Regions from separate parts of the Azospirillum lipoferum 4B genome, predicted to be linked through region 4. Evidence: predicted binding sites of a transcription regulator. Region 4 holds the regulator's gene; each other region holds the start of a gene.

Region 1 (4,209 bases), on a different replicon from region 4:
CGAACTGCTGGCGGCCCTGTTCCGCGACAGCGGCTATGGCATCGATCTGGTTGCCGACGGTGCCGAGGCGGTGGAGGCGGTGCGGGCCGGCGACTATGATGTGGTGCTGATGGACGTGCAGATGCCGGGCATGGACGGGCTTGAGGCCAGCCGGGCCATCCGCGCGATGCCGCCGCCCCGCGGCGATGTGCCGATCCTGGCGCTGACCGCCGGCTCATCCGAAGAGGAACGGCGCCAATGCCGCGAGGCCGGCATGAACGGGCATATCGGCAAGCCCTATGACCGCGAGATCCTGCTGCGTCAGGTCGCCCGCACCCTGGCATCCGGCCGCAGCCGCACGGGCGTCGCGTAAACGGTCGTGGACAGCCCTCAGGGCCGCTCGACTCAAGGCTGCTCGAACACCTGCGGGAAATGGGCGAGGCGGCGGCCGAACAGGCTTTGCGCCGTGGCCTCTCCCGAGGTCGAGGTCTGGACCTGGGTCATCGCGGCCGGCATCACCGCAGGCATCGCCGGGGTGGCGGGCAGGGCGCGCGCGGAGGTCGGGCGGGACCGGCGTTCGGACTTCTCGGGCGGGGCGTAGAAATGAAGGGTCAGCTGGCCGTCGGCTTCCGCCGCATAGGGCAAGCCGGGGGCCGTCCGGCGTTCGGCGCCGGGAAGCACATACTGCTCGCCTTGGTCGGTGCGTTCGATATGCGGCATGACCGGTATCCTGTCTCCACCGTACCGATCCTGCCGTTCCCGCCCTTCCGGGTCAAGGCCGCGCTGCTGAACGAAGGGTTTATCCGTTCGCGTCGTGTTCCTGCCCCCGATTCCCCGCCCCGGCCGCCCCTCCCGGTTACCCATCCGGGCGGGCCGGCGGCGTGCCTACGGGCGCAGCAGGCCGGCCACCAGCAGGTAGGACAGGGCGGCGACGATGCCGGAGGCGGGAATCGTCAACACCCAGGCCCAGACGATTCGGCCGGCCAGACCCCAGCGCACCGCCGAGGTGCGGCGGGCGGAGCCGACGCCGACGATGGCGCCGGTGATGGTGTGGGTGGTCGAAACCGGAATGCCCAGCCACGTCGCGCCGAACAGCGTGATGGCGCCCGCGGTCTCGGCGCAGAAGCCCTGATAGGGCTTCAGGTCGGTGATGCGCGAGCCCATGGTGCGGACGATGCGCCAGCCGCCCATCATGGTGCCCAGCCCCATCGCCGCCTGACAGGTGATGATGACCCAGAAGGGCACGTAGAAGGTATCGCCCAGCATGCCCTGGCTGAACAGCAGGACGGCGATGATGCCCATCGTCTTCTGCGCGTCGTTGCCGCCATGGCCCAGGCTGTAGAGTGCGGCGGAGACGAGCTGGAGATGGCGGAACTGTCGGTCGACCGTGAAGGGGGCGGCGCGGCGCAGCACCCAGGACACCACCAGCATCAGCAGCAGGGCCAGCAGCAGGCCGATGCCCGGCGACAGCACGATGGCGACCGCCGTCTTGGTGAAGCCGCTGGCGATGATGGCGCCGAAGCCGGCCTTGGCGATGCCGGCCCCGGCGATGCCGCCGACCAGCGCATGGGACGACGAGGACGGCAGCCCGAGATACCAGGTGATCAGGTTCCAGCCGATGGCGCCGATCAGCGCCGCCAGGATCACCGCCGGGTCCATCACCAGCGGATCGACCAGACCGGTGCCGATGGTGGTGGCGACATGCAGGCCGAAGAACAGGAAGGCGATGAAGTTGAAGAAGGCCGCCCACAGCACGGCCAGCTTGGGCGACAGCACGCGGGTCGACACCACGGTGGCGATGGAGTTCGCCGCGTCGTGCAGGCCGTTGATGAAGTCGAAGGCGAGCGCCACGAAGACGATGAAGACGATCGCCGGCAGGGCGAGCTGGAGGGCGTCCATTGCCGCCGCCTCAGACCTGATCGAGCGTGATGCCCGCGACCAGGTCGCCGACGTCGTCGCAGCGGTCGGTCACCGCCTCCAGCATCTCGTACAGCTCGCGCCGGCCGAGGAAGGCGATCATGTCCGGCTTCTCGGCGATCAGCGACTGCAGCGCGTCGCGCAGCACGTCGTCGGCCTCGTCCTCCAGGTCGGACATGCGGCCGCAGAGATGGTCGATGCGCTCCGCATTGCGGGCGATGGCGCCCAGCAGCGGCATCAGCTCCACCATCACGTCGGCCTGCTGGCGGATCAGGACGACGAAGCGGCGCATCGGCTCGTCGAACGTTTCGATGCCGTAGAGGCCGGCATGGCGCGGCACCTCGTCCATCAGGTCGATGGCGTCGTCCAGCGCGTTGATCAGCGACAGGATGTCCGACCGGTCGAAGGGGGTGATGAAGGCGCGGTGCAGGTCGCGCCCGGCATCCTTGGCGATGCGGTCGGCGTCCTTCTCCACCCGCTTCAGCGCCGCGATCTTCTGCGCCCGCTCCTCTGGCCCTGCGTCCATCACCGCTTCCAGCGCGGCGGCTGCGGCCACGATGTGGCGGGCCTGCTCGACGAACTGGTCGACGAAGCGTTCCTCCTTCGGCATCAGCGAACGGAAAGCGCGCAGCAGCATGGGACGGTGACTCGCGGTGACTGGGGTGATTTGGCGCCGCTCTTAGCACGCTTCGCCGCGCGGTGCAGCGGCGCTTTGTCATGTAACAGTCATGAAACAGTCATCCGGTAGCAAAATCGCCACAGGTTGCGGCCCCTGCGCACTTTCCAGACACGTGACGGAATGATCCGGATCGGCTGTACGGGGCCATGGAAAGGGGGATGCCGCCTCCCCAAATGACCGTCAGGCCCCCTCAAGACCGCAGGTTTGCCCGCATGACGTGCCCATCCAGCCCCATCCGCCGCCTTGCCGTGCCGGCCCTGGCGGTCCTGCTGCTCTCAACCGCCCCGCTGCAGGCGCAGACGGCGGCGCCGGCGGATCCCGCCGGGCGTTGCAGCCCGACCGTCTCGGCCGCGCTCAGCACATGGGACGCCGGCCTGGCGACGGCGGAGCGGTTCGGCGACAGGGCGGTGGCGCTGGCGCGCGAGAAGGGGCGGGAGTATCTGCTGCCTCTGCTGGGCATCGACCCGAAGACGGCGCCGCCCGACGCCGGGAACGGCGGGACGGCCGACGATGTCGGCCGCGCGCTGCAGGAAAGCCGCGACGATCCCAAGCGGCGCGCCGAACTCTGCGCCGCCATCACCCGCGCTGCCGACGAGGCCAAATCCTCCGCCGGGGCCGGGCTGGATGCGCTGAAACGCGCGCTCGACGGCTGGCAGCTGTCGCCTGGGCCGGTCAATCCGCCGGCCGAGCCCTCCAGGACGGACGGGCTGATCCGCACCTGAGGGGATGGGAAGAGGCCGGAGCCTCTTCCACGGTAACAGCCCCTACAGCCAGAACTCCTTACAGCCAGGACTCCTTACAGCCAGTCGGGCACGCGCTCGGCCGCCAGCATCTCCTCCACCGTCGGGCGGGGGCGGATGACGGAGAAGCGGTCGCCGTTGACCAGCACCTCCGGCACCAGCGGCCGGGTGTTGTAGGTCGAGGCCATCACCGCGCCATAGGCGCCGGCCGACAGGAAGGCGACGAGGTCGTCGTCGGCCAGCGGCGGCAGCGGGCGCTGCACGGCGAAGGTGTCGCCGCTCTCGCACACCGGGCCAACCACGTCGTAGGGCTCCGCCGCGACGCCGTCGGCCGGCTCCGCCACCGGGACGATGCCGTGATAGGCGTCGTAGAGCGACGGCCGGATCAGGTCGTTCATCGCCGCGTCGACGATGGCGAAGCGTCGGTGCAGACCCTGCTTCACATAGATGACGCGGCTGACCAGGATGCCGGCATTGCCGACCAGCGAACGTCCCGGCTCCAGCGTGATGCGGCAGCCGAGATTGCCGGTGATGGAGCGCACCATCGCGGCATAGTCGGCCAGATCGGGCGGCGCCTCGTTCCTGTAGGTGATGCCGAGCCCGCCGCCGAGATCCAGGCGCTGGATGTCGTGGCCGTCCTCGCGCAGCTGGTGCAGCAGCGCCGCCACCCGCTCGTAGGCCGCCCGGAAGGGGGCGAGGTCGGTCAGCTGCGAGCCGATATGGACGGCGATGGCGACCGGCTTGATGCCCGGCAGGTCCGCCGCGCGCCGATAAATCTCGCGCGCGTGGTCGTAGTCGATGCCGAACTTGTTCTCTTTCTTGCCGGTGGAGATCTTGGCGTGGGTCTTGGCGTCGACGTCCGGGTTGACGCGGAAGGCGATGGGGGCCTCCACG
Region 2 (4,209 bases), 680 kb from region 4:
GACGGGTGCGTGCTCGCGGCGAACCGCGCCTTCGCCGACGCTCTTGGACTTGTCCAGGATGCGGTGGAAGGGCGAAGTCTGGCGGAGGGCGGGCTGCCGGCGGGGGCGGTGGACGCGCTCGACGCGCTGCGGCGCCAGGTGCTGGCGACCGGCATACCGGCCAGCTGTGCCGGACCGTTTCCCGGCCTTGGGCGGGCCGTGGCATTGACCCCGGTGCGGGATGCCGGCGGCGCTATTCGCGCGGTGGCGCTGATCGCCGACGCCGGCGCTGCCGCCCTGGCGGAGGCGCGGGCGGAGGCTGCGCAGGCGCGTGCCGATGCGGAGCGCGCCCGCACCGCCAAGGGCAAGTTCCTGTCGGCGGCCAGCCATGACCTGCGCCAGCCCTTTCAGGCGATGCACCTGTTCCACCATCTGCTGATCGGCCGGCTGACCGATCCGACCTCCATCGAGCTGGCGAACAAGCTGGAGCAGGCCATCGTCGGCGGCGAGACCCTGCTGCGCGCCCTGCTGGAGGTATCGGCGCTGGAAGCCGGGCTGGTCACCGCCAAGCCGCAGACCTTCCCGGTCGACGAGCTGCTCGCCAAGATGCTGGAGGAGTTCGGGCCGGAGGCGGAGGCCAAGGGGCTGCGCTTCAACGTCCGTCCGCTCGATGCCCAGGTCACCAGCGATCCCGCGCTGATGGAACGGCTGCTGCGGCCGATCCTGGCGAACGCCCTGCGCTATACCCTGAAGGGCGGCATCCTGCTGGCGGCGCGGCGGCGTGGTGACGCCCTGCGCATCGAGGTGTGGGACACCGGCGTCGGCATCGATCCGGCCAACCATGGCGTGATCTTTGAGGACTTCCACCAGCTCGGCAATCCCGGCCGCGACCGCAAGCAGGGGCTGGGGCTGGGTCTCGCCATCGTGCGGCGGCTGTCGCAGGTGCTGGGGCACCCGGTGACGCTGCGCTCCAGGCTCGGCAAGGGCTCGGTCTTCGCGGTGGAGGTCCCGCTGACCGTTTCCAGCGGCGACCGGTCGGGCGACGAGTCCGCCGACAGCGAACCGGAGCCGGCCGCCGGACCGTCGGCTTCCGCCGCTCCGGCGAAGGCCGGCACGGTGCTGGTGATCGAGGATGACGCCATGCAGCTGGAAGGAATCGGCATGCTGCTGCGCGGCTGGGGCTATGCCGTCATCCCCGCCCGCGGCATCGTCGAGGCCTGCGCCGAGCTGGACAGTGCCGCCACCGCTCCGGACCTCGTGCTGTCCGACCTGCGCCTGTCGGGGCTGGAGACCGGCATCGACGCCATCCAGGCGGTGCGCGCCCGCTGCGGCCGGCGCGTGCCGGGCGTGATCGTGACCGGCGATACCGACCCCGACCGGCTGCGCAGCGTCGACCGAAGCGGCCTGCCCCTGGTCCATAAGCCCTGCGATCCCCGGGCGCTGCGCCGCCTGCTCTGCTGCTGCATGAACGCGGATGCCGGACCCGCTCCGAATGGCGGGAACCGGCCGGATGCCCCCTGTTCGCGTTAGCCTTTCCGCGCCGACGCGTTTTCGCTCTGCAACATTCCGGCCGACAGCTTTCCCGCGCCATCGAACTGTAATGCGGCGTCTTGACAGACCCGGCCATGCGTGGGCAGTGTGACGCTTAGTGCAACCAAACAATTTCGGAAGCGATCATCCGGTTATCGGTGCTTTTCGCAAGCGCAAACAGATGGCCGACACATGGCCGTATGCGCCTGCCACCAAAACTTCACGAAAGCGTCGCGGGACGGCAACCCAATGCCCTCATGACAACCGCGAACCATACCGGGACAGGGAGACCCACCGCATGTTGACCCGCCGCAAGCTTGCCCTCCTGACGGGCGCCGCCACCACCACCGCGCTGCTGTTCGCCGCGCTGCCGGGCTCCGCGCTGGCGCAAGGCAAGACGGTGATCGATTTCTGGCATGGCCTGCCGCAGCCGCTGGGCGGTCAGCTGGAACAGGTCGTCAAGGAGTTCAACGACAGCCAGCAGGCGGTGCAGGTCAACGCCTCCTACAAGGGCGCCTATCCCGAGACGATGCAGGCCGCCATCGCCGCCTTCCGCGCCGGCAACGCGCCGCACGTCGTCCAGATGTTCGAGGTCGGAACCGCTACCATGATGGCCGCCGGCCCGGCGGTGAAGCCGGTCTACCAGCTGATGCAGGAGACGGGGGCGGCCTTCGACGCCAATGCCTATATCCCGGCGGTGAAGGGCTACTACTCGTCCACGGACGGCAAGATGATGGCGCTGCCGTTCAACAGCTCCAGCACCATCATGTTCTACAACAAGGACGCCTTCCAGAAGGCCGGCCTCGACCCGAACAAGCCGCCGGCGACCTGGCCGGAGATGATCGAGGCGACGAAGAAGCTGAAGGCCTCGGGCTCCACCTGCCCCTTCACCACCTCCTGGCCGGTGTGGGCACAGTTCGAACAGCTGGGCGCCATCCACAACACGCCCTTCGCCAGCCAGGCCAACGGCTTCGACGGGCTGAACGCCGAGCTGAAGATCGACGCCCCGCTCTACGTCAAGCATGTGCAGACGCTGATCGACATGCAGAAGGAGGGGCTGTTCAAGTATGGCGGCCGCGACAACAAGCCGGACGCCCTGTTCCCGTCGGGCGAATGCGCGATGATCCACGGCTCGTCCGGCCTGCGCAGCCGCATCATGAAGGAGGCGACCTTCGCCTGGGGTGCCGCCCCGCTGCCCTACTGGCCGGAATTCGCCAAGGACGGCCCGAAGAACAGCATCATCGGCGGCGCCGCCTTCTGGGTCATGACCTCGCCCAAGCGCACGCCTGCCGAATACAAGGCGGTGTCGCAGTTCTTCAGCTACCTCGCCCGGCCGGAGGTCGACGCGAAGTGGCACATGGACACCGGCTATGTCCCGGTGACGATGAAGGGCTTCGAACTGACCAAGGCCCAGGGCTATTACGAGAAGAACCCCGGCGCCGACGTCCCGGCCGCCCAGCTGACCCGCACGCCGACCACCGAGAACAGCATGGGCCTGCGGCTGGGCAACCTGCCGGAAATCCGCAACATCATCCAGGAAGAGCTTGAGAAGGCCTTCCAGGGCCAGCAGGACGCCAAACAGGCGCTGGACTCCGCGGTAAAGCGCGGCAACGCCGTGCTGCGCAACTTCGAGCGCGCCAACAAGGGTTGATCGGCTGAGCGACCCCAGGATCCCCTCTCCCCCCGCTCACGCGCAAACTTCGTTTGCGCTGACGCGACAGGCGGACCTCCGGTCCGCCGAAAGCGGGGAGAGGGTTAGGGTGAGGGGGATGCGCGGCGTGGCTTTACAAGAATTGTGGCGCTTCGATCTTCCCCCAATCCACTCCATGCCTCCCCCTCACCCCGACCCTCTCCCCGGGGGGTGAGAGGGGGATAAGGCGGCCCCCAAACGTTACGCACAACCCACGAAAGACCATCCTTTGCAGCGTCGCGTGACTTTCGACAACCGGCTGCTGCCCTACCTGCTGCTCGCGCCGCAGGTGGCGGTGACGCTGGTGTTCTTCATCTGGCCGGCGGCCCAGGCGGTCTGGCAGTCGGTGCATCTGCAGGACGCCTTCGGCATCCGCAGCGAATTCGTCTGGTTCGAGAACTTCGAACATGTGCTGACCGACCCGAACTATCTCGACACGCTGAAGGTCACCGTCGTCTTCAGTGTCGCGGTGACCGTGCTGTCGATGGGCACGGCGCTGTTGCTGGCGGTGCTGGCCGATTCCAAGATCAAGGGTGCGCGCGCCTACAAGACGCTGCTGATCTGGCCTTACGCCCTGGCGCCGGCCGTCGCCGCGGTGCTGTGGATGTTCATCTTCAATCCCGACATCGGGTCCTTCGGCCGGGCGCTGAAGTCGCTGGGCTATGACTGGGACTACCGGCTGAACGGCGGGCAGGCGCTGTGGATGGTCATCATGGCCGCCAGCTGGAAGCAGGTGGCCTACAACTTCATCTTCTTCCTGGCCGGCCTGCAGGCGATCCCGCGCTCGGTGATGGAGGCGGCCGCCATCGACGGCGCCGGTCCGGTGCGGCGCTTCTGGACCATCACCTTCCCGCTCTTGTCGCCGACCACCTTCTTCCTGCTGGTGGTCGACATGGTCTATGCCTTCTTCGAGACCTTCGGCACCATCCACGCCCTGACCCAGGGCGGGCCGGGCAAGGCGACGGAGACGCTGATCTTCCGCGTCTACCATGACGGCGTGGTCAACAACG
Region 3 (4,209 bases), 1.5 Mb from region 4:
GCCTTGCGCCGCTTTTCGGCTTGACGCTCGATCCAGGCGGCGACGGCGGCGGCGGTCTGCGGGTCGGCACCCTTCAGTTCGCCCAGCATGCGGGCGCCGGTGACGGCGTCCTGTTCGGCGTCCAGCGCCGCCTGCAGCGGTTCCAGCGCCGCGAAGAAGGGCAGGGCGGCGGCCTCCGGATACAGGCCGCGGAAGAAATCGGCGGTGTAGCGCAGGCTGCGCAGCCGGCGGCGCAGCTTGTCGCGGCCTTTGGCGTCCTCCGGCGGCTTGGCCGTCTTGCCGAGCTTCGCCATGCGGTCGGACAGCCAGCCGCCGGCAAGCGAGGCGACCGGCGCCGACAGCATGGCGCGGCGGTCGCCCTCGGCCTCCGACATCCAGCGGCCATGCTCCAGCCACGCGCCGAGCGCCAGCACCATGGTGGTGCAGCCGGGCGCCAGGATCGCCGCCATGGCTTCCCGCGCCGGACCGGCCCCGGACGAGCGGGCGAGGGAAGCCAGCCGCTCCAGCGCCGCGCGGTCGATGCCCGGCAGCGCGGTGGAGTCGGCGAGAAGCGGATCGACGACGCCGGACATCAGCACGTCCCAGCCCCGCGCCGGCCCAAGCCGCTTCGCCAGCGCCCGGCTCTCCTCCACCAGCCGGTCGGCTTCGGGGGAGGCGATCAGCGGCGCGAAGAGGCGGTGTGCGGTGCGCAGCCGGCGCAGCGCGATTCTCATCCGGTGCAGCCCCTCCACATCGCTGCCGCCGAGCGCGCAGGCCTCGTTGGCGAGGAACTGGCGCAGGGCCTGGCGCAGGATGTGGCGATAGGCCTCGGCCACCGTGGTCAGGGGGGACAGGCCCAGCGGCTCGGCCTCCACCGGTCCGGGCGCCTTGCCGGTGACCAGCCGAAGCCCGGCCTCCGCCTTGCTGTCATTGCCGATCCGCATGGGGATGGCGGCCTGCAGGGTCAGCGCCAGATCGAACAGGCTGGCGACCTTTCCGGCTTTCAGCTCCAGTTCCACCTCGCTGATCGGCAGCGATTTGCCGCCGGCATAAACCCGCCCGTCGTCGACCGCCATCTCGACCGCCGTCAGCGGATCGGGACGGAGCAGCAGGGTGGTGCGTTGGAAATCGGTGATGAACAGGCAGTCCAGCTCGTCGAGTGCCGCCGCCGGCACCAGACCGGCGACGCCGGGATCGGTCAGCACGCCGCGGTCCACCGCTTCGCCCGCGACGATCCAGTCCCACTCCCGCCGCACCGCGACCGCGGCGGAATCGCCGGGGCTGGCGCTGTTGACCGTCTTCAGCGTCTGGACGAAGCGGTCGCCCTCCTGCCGCACGCGCAGCGCCACGCCGTTGGCCGCCAGCTTCAGGTCCGGCGTGTCGAAATAGGCGGTGCGCAGGCGCCGGGTCGTCGCCGGCCCGTCGGCCAGCGCCAGCAGAGCCGGCAGCGAGGCGACCCGCGCCAGATCCGCCGAGGCCGCATGGAGTTTCAGCTCCACCTCGCGGAAGGCGGGGGCGGAGGGCTGCGCATCGGGGGCGGTGGACGGGTTGGCGGGCGGAATGGCGGGTGGCAAGGGTCGGCATCCTCCCGAATCCGGCCGAGATGGCCTGGCGGCCAAAATGGCCCGGTGGCCAATGCGGCCTGGAATTGAACAGGTGGCTCCGTGGATACTCCAACCGCCGCCGCAGGTTAAGAGAGTTTACGCGGCTGCACAAAATCGGCCAGCCGGCCGGCGCCAAGCTCCAGCTCCGCCCAATGCAGGGTTTCGAAGACCAGGACGGCGCAGGCGCCGGTCGGAAACTTGTCGGCCAGATCGTGGCGCAGGTTATGATCGCCGCTGCCGGCCAGTGCGTTCGCCAGTTCGTGCAAATCCGGATTGTGGGCCACCAGCATCACGCCGGTCACCTTGTCCGGCACGTCGCGCAGCCGCTCCAGCAACGTGCGGGCACCGCAGAGATACAGGCCGCGTTCATGTTCCACCGGCGGGTAGGGCGCGCCCATGGCCGTCATGACCCGCTTGCGCGTTTCCACCGCCCGGACCGCGGTCGAGCACAGGACGAGGTCGATGTGGGCGTGATGCCTGGCGAGATGGCCGCCGACCAGCGACGCCGCCTTCTCCCCACGGGCGTTCAGGGGCCGGTCGTGATCCCCCAGCGACGGATCGTCCCAGGAGGATTTGGCATGGCGCAGCAGGAACAGCGTCTTCATGGCGGGGTTCGGTCGTATTGGACAGGCCGTGAGGCGGGGGAGGGGTGGGATATGGCTCGAAACATCGCCAAATGGGAGTCCTGAAACCGTAACGCATATGAGATACTGTGTCTTCCCACCATATGACGGTTGCCCAAGGCCTCGCATCGCGGCCCAGGGCAGACGGGGCCCCAAGATTTCAGAGGTTGACGTGACGCATCTCCAGGAACTCGAGTCGGTCGGCATCGAGCCCAACGCTCCCGAACGCTTCATCAATCGAGAGTTGTCGTGGCTGGCATTCAACCAGCGCGTCCTGGACGAAGCCGCCAATCCGAACCATCCGCTGCTGGAGCGGCTGCGCTTCCTGTCGATTTCCGCCAGCAACCTCGACGAATTCTACATGGTCCGCGTCGCCGGCCTGAAAGGGCAGGTGGCCGCCGGGGTCAAGGCGCCCAGCCCCGAGAATCTCACGCCGGCCCAGCAGCTGACCGCGGTCAAGCAGCGCATCGCCGCATTGATGGACAGCCAGCAGACGATGTGGCGCACCCTGAAGGGCGAGCTGCGCGAGGCCGGGATCTCCGTCGTCGATCCCAGCGACCTCAGCGAAGGCGAGATGGACTGGCTGGAGGCCAGGTTCCTCGACGACATCTTCCCGATTCTGACGCCCATCGCGGTCGACCCGGCCCACCCCTTCCCGTTCCTGCCGAACCTGGGATTCTCGCTGGCGCTGCAGCTGCACGATCCGGTCAAGGGCCGGCATATCGACGCGCTGGTGCCGCTGCCCACGCAGCTGGAACGGTTCATGCGCCTGCCGGGGTCGGACATCCGTTTCATCCAGCTGGAAAAGGTGGTGATGCAGTTCATCGACCGCCTGTTCCCTCCGTTCCAGGTCAAGGCGCACGGCGTCTTCCGCGTCCTGCGCGACAGCGAGATCGAGATCGAGGAAGAGGCGGAGGATCTGGTCCGCACCTTCGAGAGCGCGCTGAAGCGCCGCCGCCGCGGCAGCGTCATCCGGCTGGCGACCGACAGCGGCATGGCGGCCGACCTGCGCGATTTCCTGCGCCATGAGCTGAACGTGGCGTCGGACGACGTCTTCATCCTCGACGGGCTGATCGGCCTGACCGACACCAAGCAGCTGATCGTCGACGAGCGCCCCGATCTGGTCTTCCGCCCCTTCAACGCCCGCTTCCCCGAGCGGATCCGCGATTTCGGCGGCGATTGCTTCGCGGCGATCCGCCACAAGGACATCGTCGTCCACCACCCCTACGAATCCTTCGACGTGGTGGTGCAGTTCATCCGTCAGGCGGCGCGCGACCCGCAGGTGGTGGCGATCAAGCAGACGCTCTACCGCACCAGCAAGGACAGCCCCATCGTCGCCGCCCTGATCGAGGCGGCGGAGGCCGGCAAGTCGGTGACCGCGCTGGTCGAACTGAAGGCGCGCTTCGACGAGGAGGCCAACATCCGCTGGGCGCGCGACCTGGAACGCGCCGGCGCCCAGGTGGTCTACGGCTTCGTCGATCTGAAGACGCATGCGAAGGTATCGCTGGTGGTGCGGCGCGAGAAGAAGGCGCTGCGCAGCTACGTCCATTTCGGGACCGGCAACTATCACCCGATCACCGCGAAGATCTACACCGACCTGTCCTTCTTCACCTGCGACCCGGCGCTGTGCCATGACGCCGCCGTCATGTTCAACTTCATGACCGGTTATGCCACGCCCAAGGTTCTGGAGAAGATCGCCATCGCGCCGATCACCCTGCGCCAGCGCCTGTCCGACCTGATCGAGGGGGAGATCGCCCACGCCGCCGCCGGCCGTCCGGCCTCGATCTGGGTGAAGCTGAACTCCCTGGTCGATCCGGTCATCATCGACAAGCTGTACAAGGCATCCCAGGCCGGGGTGCAGATCGACATGATCATCCGCGGCATCTGCTGCCTGCGGCCGGGGGTGAAGGGGCTGTCGGAGAACATCCGGGTGCGCAGCATCGTCGGCCGCTTCCTGGAGCATGGCCGCGTCATCTGCTTCGGCAACGGCCATCCCATGCCCA
Region 4 (4,209 bases):
GCCAATATGTCATGGCGACGGGATCACCCTATTCCACCGAGGAAACCAACATGGCAGACCCGACCTATAACCGCTTCGCGACCGCAGGCCGCGCGACAGATCGGGGATACTTCGACGAAGGCCTGCGCCAGCACATGCTGCGCGTGTACAACTACATGGGCGCCGGCCTGATCCTGACGGGCCTGGTCGCCGCGCTCGTGTCGTCCAGCCCGGCCATGATGGCGGCCATCTTCGGCACTCCGCTGAAGTGGGTGGTGATGCTGGCCCCGCTGGCGTTCGTGATGGTGCTGTCCTTCGGCATCCAGCGCCTGTCCTTCGCATCGGCACAGATGATTTTCTGGGCCTACTGCGGCGCGATGGGCCTGTCGATGTCGGCCATCTTCCTGGTCTTCACCGGGGCGTCGATCGCGCTGACCTTCTTCGTCACCGCCGCGACCTTCCTGGCGATGAGCCTGTACGGCTACACCACGAAGGCCGACCTGTCGAAGATGGGCTCGTTCCTGATGATGGGCGTCATCGGTCTGGTGATCGCCGGCTTGGCGAACATCTTCTTCCAGTCGCCAGCCCTGCACTTCGCGATCTCCGCCATCGGCGTGCTGATCTTCACCGGCCTGACCGCCTACGACACCCAGGCGATCAAGGAAAGCTACGCCGAGGGCTACGATCACGAGAGCACCGGCAAGCTGGCCCTGATGGGCGCCCTGACGCTGTACCTGGACTTCATCAACCTGTTCCAGTTCCTGCTGCAGTTCCTGCTGCAGTTCCTGGGTCAGCGCAACAACGACTGAGCCTGAAGACGCCTGATCGGACAAGCATCGCATCAATACAGCAGCCGCCCGGAAGCACCCGCTTCCGGGCGGTTTTCTTTTCAGGACCCGACCGTCACCGCATCGCCGACCTTGAGACCAAGCGCTTGATCGGCCCGCCCGCGGTTGACGGCGATCTCGGCCAGCCCGTTGGAGTTCTCGTACCACAGCGGCTCGCCCGGCCCGACGGCGCCGAAGGTGCGGGCGCGGGCGATGCGGGTGCCGGCGGCGGTCAGCATGGCGGCGGCGGGCAGGGTGGACGCCCGCATGCCGGTCATGGCGTTGCCGTAGACATCGACATAGACGATGCGCGCCAGCTCGTCCGGCCAGTCGGGGCGGTCGATGGCAGCGAGGGTGAGGCGGCTGCGCTGCACCGGCCGGCCGGTCGCCAGATCGGCGGCCACGGGGGCGAACAGGTCGCGGCCGTGGAAGCTGGCGGACAGCCGGTCCGGAATCCAGTCGATGGTCCAGGCCTTTAGCGACGTTGCGCGGCGGGCGATCAGGGCGAAGAGGCCGTTGTCGGGGCCGACGAACCACCGCCCATCGGCCTCCACCATCACCGGCCGCCGGTCGGTGCCGACACCCGGATCGACGACGCAGAGAAAGACGCTGCCGGCGGGGAAGGCCGGGGCGTAGGCGGCCAGAAGGTAGGCCGACAGCTGCGGGTCGAAGGCGGGGGCGTCGGCGAACAGGTCGATGACCGGGACGGTTGGCGCCTGCTGCGCCAGCACCGCCTTCATCTGGCCGGTGTAGGGGCCGGAGAGGCCGAAGTCGGTGAAGAGCAGGATCATGGAGGGCATTCTCACCAGTGTCGGCGGTCTTGCCCCCACCCTAACCCTCCCCCGCTGGGCGGGGGAGGGGACAAGTGCTTGTGCGGGGGAGGTTAGGCGGGGATCTGACCCCGAATCACATCGACTTCGTATCCAGCGCGTAGCCTGCCGACCGCACGGTGCGGATCAGATCCAGTTCTTCCTCTTCGTTCATCGCCTTGCGCAGGCGGCGGATGTGTACGTCGACCGTGCGCGGCTCGACGTACACGTCATGGCCCCACACCAGATCGAGCAGCTGTTCGCGCGAGAAGACGCGGCCGGGATGCTGCATGAAGTGGCGCAGCAGGCGGAATTCCGTCGGACCGAGATGTACGTCGCGCCCATTGCGGCGTACGCGGTGGGCGGCCAGATCCATCGTCACGTCGGCGAAGGTCAGCACCTCGTCCGTCATGCCGGGCGAGGCGCGGCGCAGGACCGCGCGCATGCGGGCCACCAGCTCGGTCGGGGAGAAGGGCTTGGTGATGTAGTCGTCGGCGCCGGAATTCAGGCCGCGCACCCGGTCGCCTTCCTCGCCGCGGGCGGTCAGCATGATGATCGGGATGTCGCGGGTCTTGGCGTTGCGGCGCAGCTGGCGGCAGACCTCCAGCCCGCTCATCAGCGGTAGCATCCAGTCGAGCAGCACGATGTGCGGCGTCTGTTCGCCGGCGGCCAGCAGGGCCTCCTCGCCGTCGCTGGCGGTGGCGACGCGGAAGCCTTCCTTTTCCAGGTTGTACTTCAACAGCGTCAGAATGTCGGCCTCGTCCTCGACGACCAGGACGAGCGGCTTCAGGGCCGCGTTCATGGAGGCTCCGTTCACAGCGCGCGTCTCGACGTTAACCGGCATGGGACAGCCTTTTCAACAAAGGAGGGAAGGGGCGCAAAATCAGGCAAGGCTTTTAGGAGCAGGGCTCTCAGCCGTAGCGGCCGGTGATGTAGCCCTGGGTGCGCTCGTCGCGCGGGTTCGTGAAGATTTCCTCGGTGTCGTCGCACTCCACCATCTCGCCCAGATGGAAGAAGGCGGTGCGCTGCGACACGCGGGCGGCCTGCTGCATGTTGTGGGTGACGATGACGATGGTGTAGTTGGCCCGCAGCTCGTCGATCAGCTCCTCGATATGGGCGGTCGCGATGGGGTCGAGCGCCGAGCAGGGCTCGTCCATCAGGATCACCTCGGGGCTGACGGCGATGGCGCGGGCGATGCACAGCCGCTGCTGCTGGCCGCCGGACAGGCTGGTGCCGGGCTCGCGCAGGCGGTCCTTCACCTCGCCCCACAGGCCGGCGCGCTTCAGCGAACTCTGCACCACCTCGTCCAGCTCGTCGCGGCCGGAAGCCAGGCCGTGAATGCGCGGACCATAGGCGATGTTGTCGTAGATCGACTTCGGAAACGGGTTCGGTTTCTGGAACACCATGCCGACGCGGGCGCGCAGCTGCACCGCATCGACCGCCTTGCCGTAGACGTCCTCGCCGTCCAGCGCGATCCGTCCCTCGACCCGGCAGCCCTCGACGGTGTCGTTCATCCGGTTCAGGCAGCGCAGGAAGGTCGACTTGCCGCAGCCGGACGGGCCGATCAGCGCCAGCACCCGGCTCTCGTGGATGTCGAGGTCGATGCCCTTCAGCGCCTGCTTGGCACCGTAGAACACCTTCACCCCGCGGGCGGTCATCTTGTTGGGCAGGACGGCACCGGACTGCTGCCCAGGGTGTTGACCGGGGCGCTGGTCGCCGCGGGGCCGCAGCTTCAGCGGACTCGGGATGCCGCTCGGGATGCCGCTCGTAATGCTCATGGGGCGCTCACCACCGTCTCTCGAAAATCTTGCGCAGGATCACGGCCGTCCCGTTCAGCAGGATCAGGACGCCGAGCAGGATCAGGATCGCCGCCGAGGTGCGTTCGGTGAAGGCACGCTCCGGGCTGTCGGCCCACATGTAGATTTGAACGGGCAGCACCGTGGCACTGTCGGTCAGCCCATGGGGCACGTCGACGATGAAGGCGACCATGCCGATCATCAGCAGCGGTGCCGTCTCGCCCAGCGCGCGGGCCATGCCGATGATGGTGCCGGTGAGGATGCCGGGCATCGCCAGCGGCAGCACATGGTGCAGAACCGTCTGCAAGGGCGAGGCGCCGATGCCCAGCGCCGCCTCGCGGATCGACGGCGGCACCGCCTTCAGCGCGACGCGGGCCGAGATGATGATCACCGGCAGCGTCATCAGCGCCATCACCAGCCCACCGACCAGCGGCGCCGAACGCGGCATGCCGAAGAAACCCAGGAAAACGGCAAGACCCAGCAGGCCGAAGATGATCGACGGCACCGCGGCGAGGTTGTTGATGTTCACCTCGATCAGGTCGGTCCAGCGGTTCTTCGGCGCGAACTCCTCCAGATAGACCGCGGCGGAGATGCCGACCGGCACCGACAGCGCCATGGTCACCAGGAGCGTCAGCAGCGAACCGACGATGGCGCCGCCGATGCCTGCCTGTTCCGGCTCGCGGCTGTCGCCGGCGGTGAACAGGGTGGTGTTGAAGCCCTGCGCCAGCGCGCCGGAGGCCAGCAACGCATCGGCCGCGGCGATCTTGGCATCGCTGAGCCCACGCTCGCTCTCCGGCA

Evidence for each region. The regulator PhoB, encoded in region 4, activates phosphate uptake and scavenging genes when phosphate is short. The targets are predictions, from matches to a motif close to TNTCATAAAACTGTCA.
Region 1: AZOLI_RS25180 (DUF47 domain-containing protein) is a predicted target of PhoB. The motif match lies at 2,610-2,625, and genes of this name have one in related genera.
Region 2: ugpB (sn-glycerol-3-phosphate ABC transporter substrate-binding protein UgpB) is a predicted target of PhoB. The motif match lies at 1,565-1,580, and genes of this name have one in related genera.
Region 3: AZOLI_RS06005 (RNA degradosome polyphosphate kinase) is a predicted target of PhoB. The motif match lies at 2,265-2,280, and genes of this name have one in related genera.

Annotation. Positions count from the first base shown of each region.
Region 1 covers NC_016587.1:208,111-212,319, forward strand. The annotation lists gene AZOLI_RS25165 (response regulator) at 1-352, shown strand, start outside; gene AZOLI_RS25170 (hypothetical protein) at 385-699, opposite strand; gene AZOLI_RS25175 (inorganic phosphate transporter) at 865-1,878, opposite strand; gene AZOLI_RS25180 (DUF47 domain-containing protein) at 1,889-2,533, opposite strand; gene AZOLI_RS25185 (hypothetical protein) at 2,788-3,297, shown strand; gene lysA (diaminopimelate decarboxylase) at 3,372-4,209, opposite strand, start outside.
Region 2 covers NC_016622.1:514,290-518,498, forward strand. The annotation lists gene AZOLI_RS02390 (ATP-binding response regulator) at 1-1,509, shown strand, start outside; gene ugpB (sn-glycerol-3-phosphate ABC transporter substrate-binding protein UgpB) at 1,808-3,160, shown strand; gene ugpA (sn-glycerol-3-phosphate ABC transporter permease UgpA) at 3,429-4,209, shown strand, end outside.
Region 3 covers NC_016622.1:1,306,401-1,310,609, reverse strand. The annotation lists gene AZOLI_RS06015 (CYTH and CHAD domain-containing protein) at 1-1,553, opposite strand, end outside; gene AZOLI_RS06010 (SixA phosphatase family protein) at 1,670-2,188, opposite strand; gene AZOLI_RS06005 (RNA degradosome polyphosphate kinase) at 2,379-4,209, shown strand, end outside.
Region 4 covers NC_016622.1:2,824,112-2,828,320, forward strand. The annotation lists gene AZOLI_RS13110 (Bax inhibitor-1/YccA family protein) at 51-788, shown strand; gene AZOLI_RS13115 (SAM hydrolase/SAM-dependent halogenase family protein) at 869-1,597, opposite strand; gene phoB (phosphate regulon transcriptional regulator PhoB) at 1,713-2,417, opposite strand; gene pstB (phosphate ABC transporter ATP-binding protein PstB) at 2,527-3,273, opposite strand; gene pstA (phosphate ABC transporter permease PstA) at 3,401-4,209, opposite strand, start outside.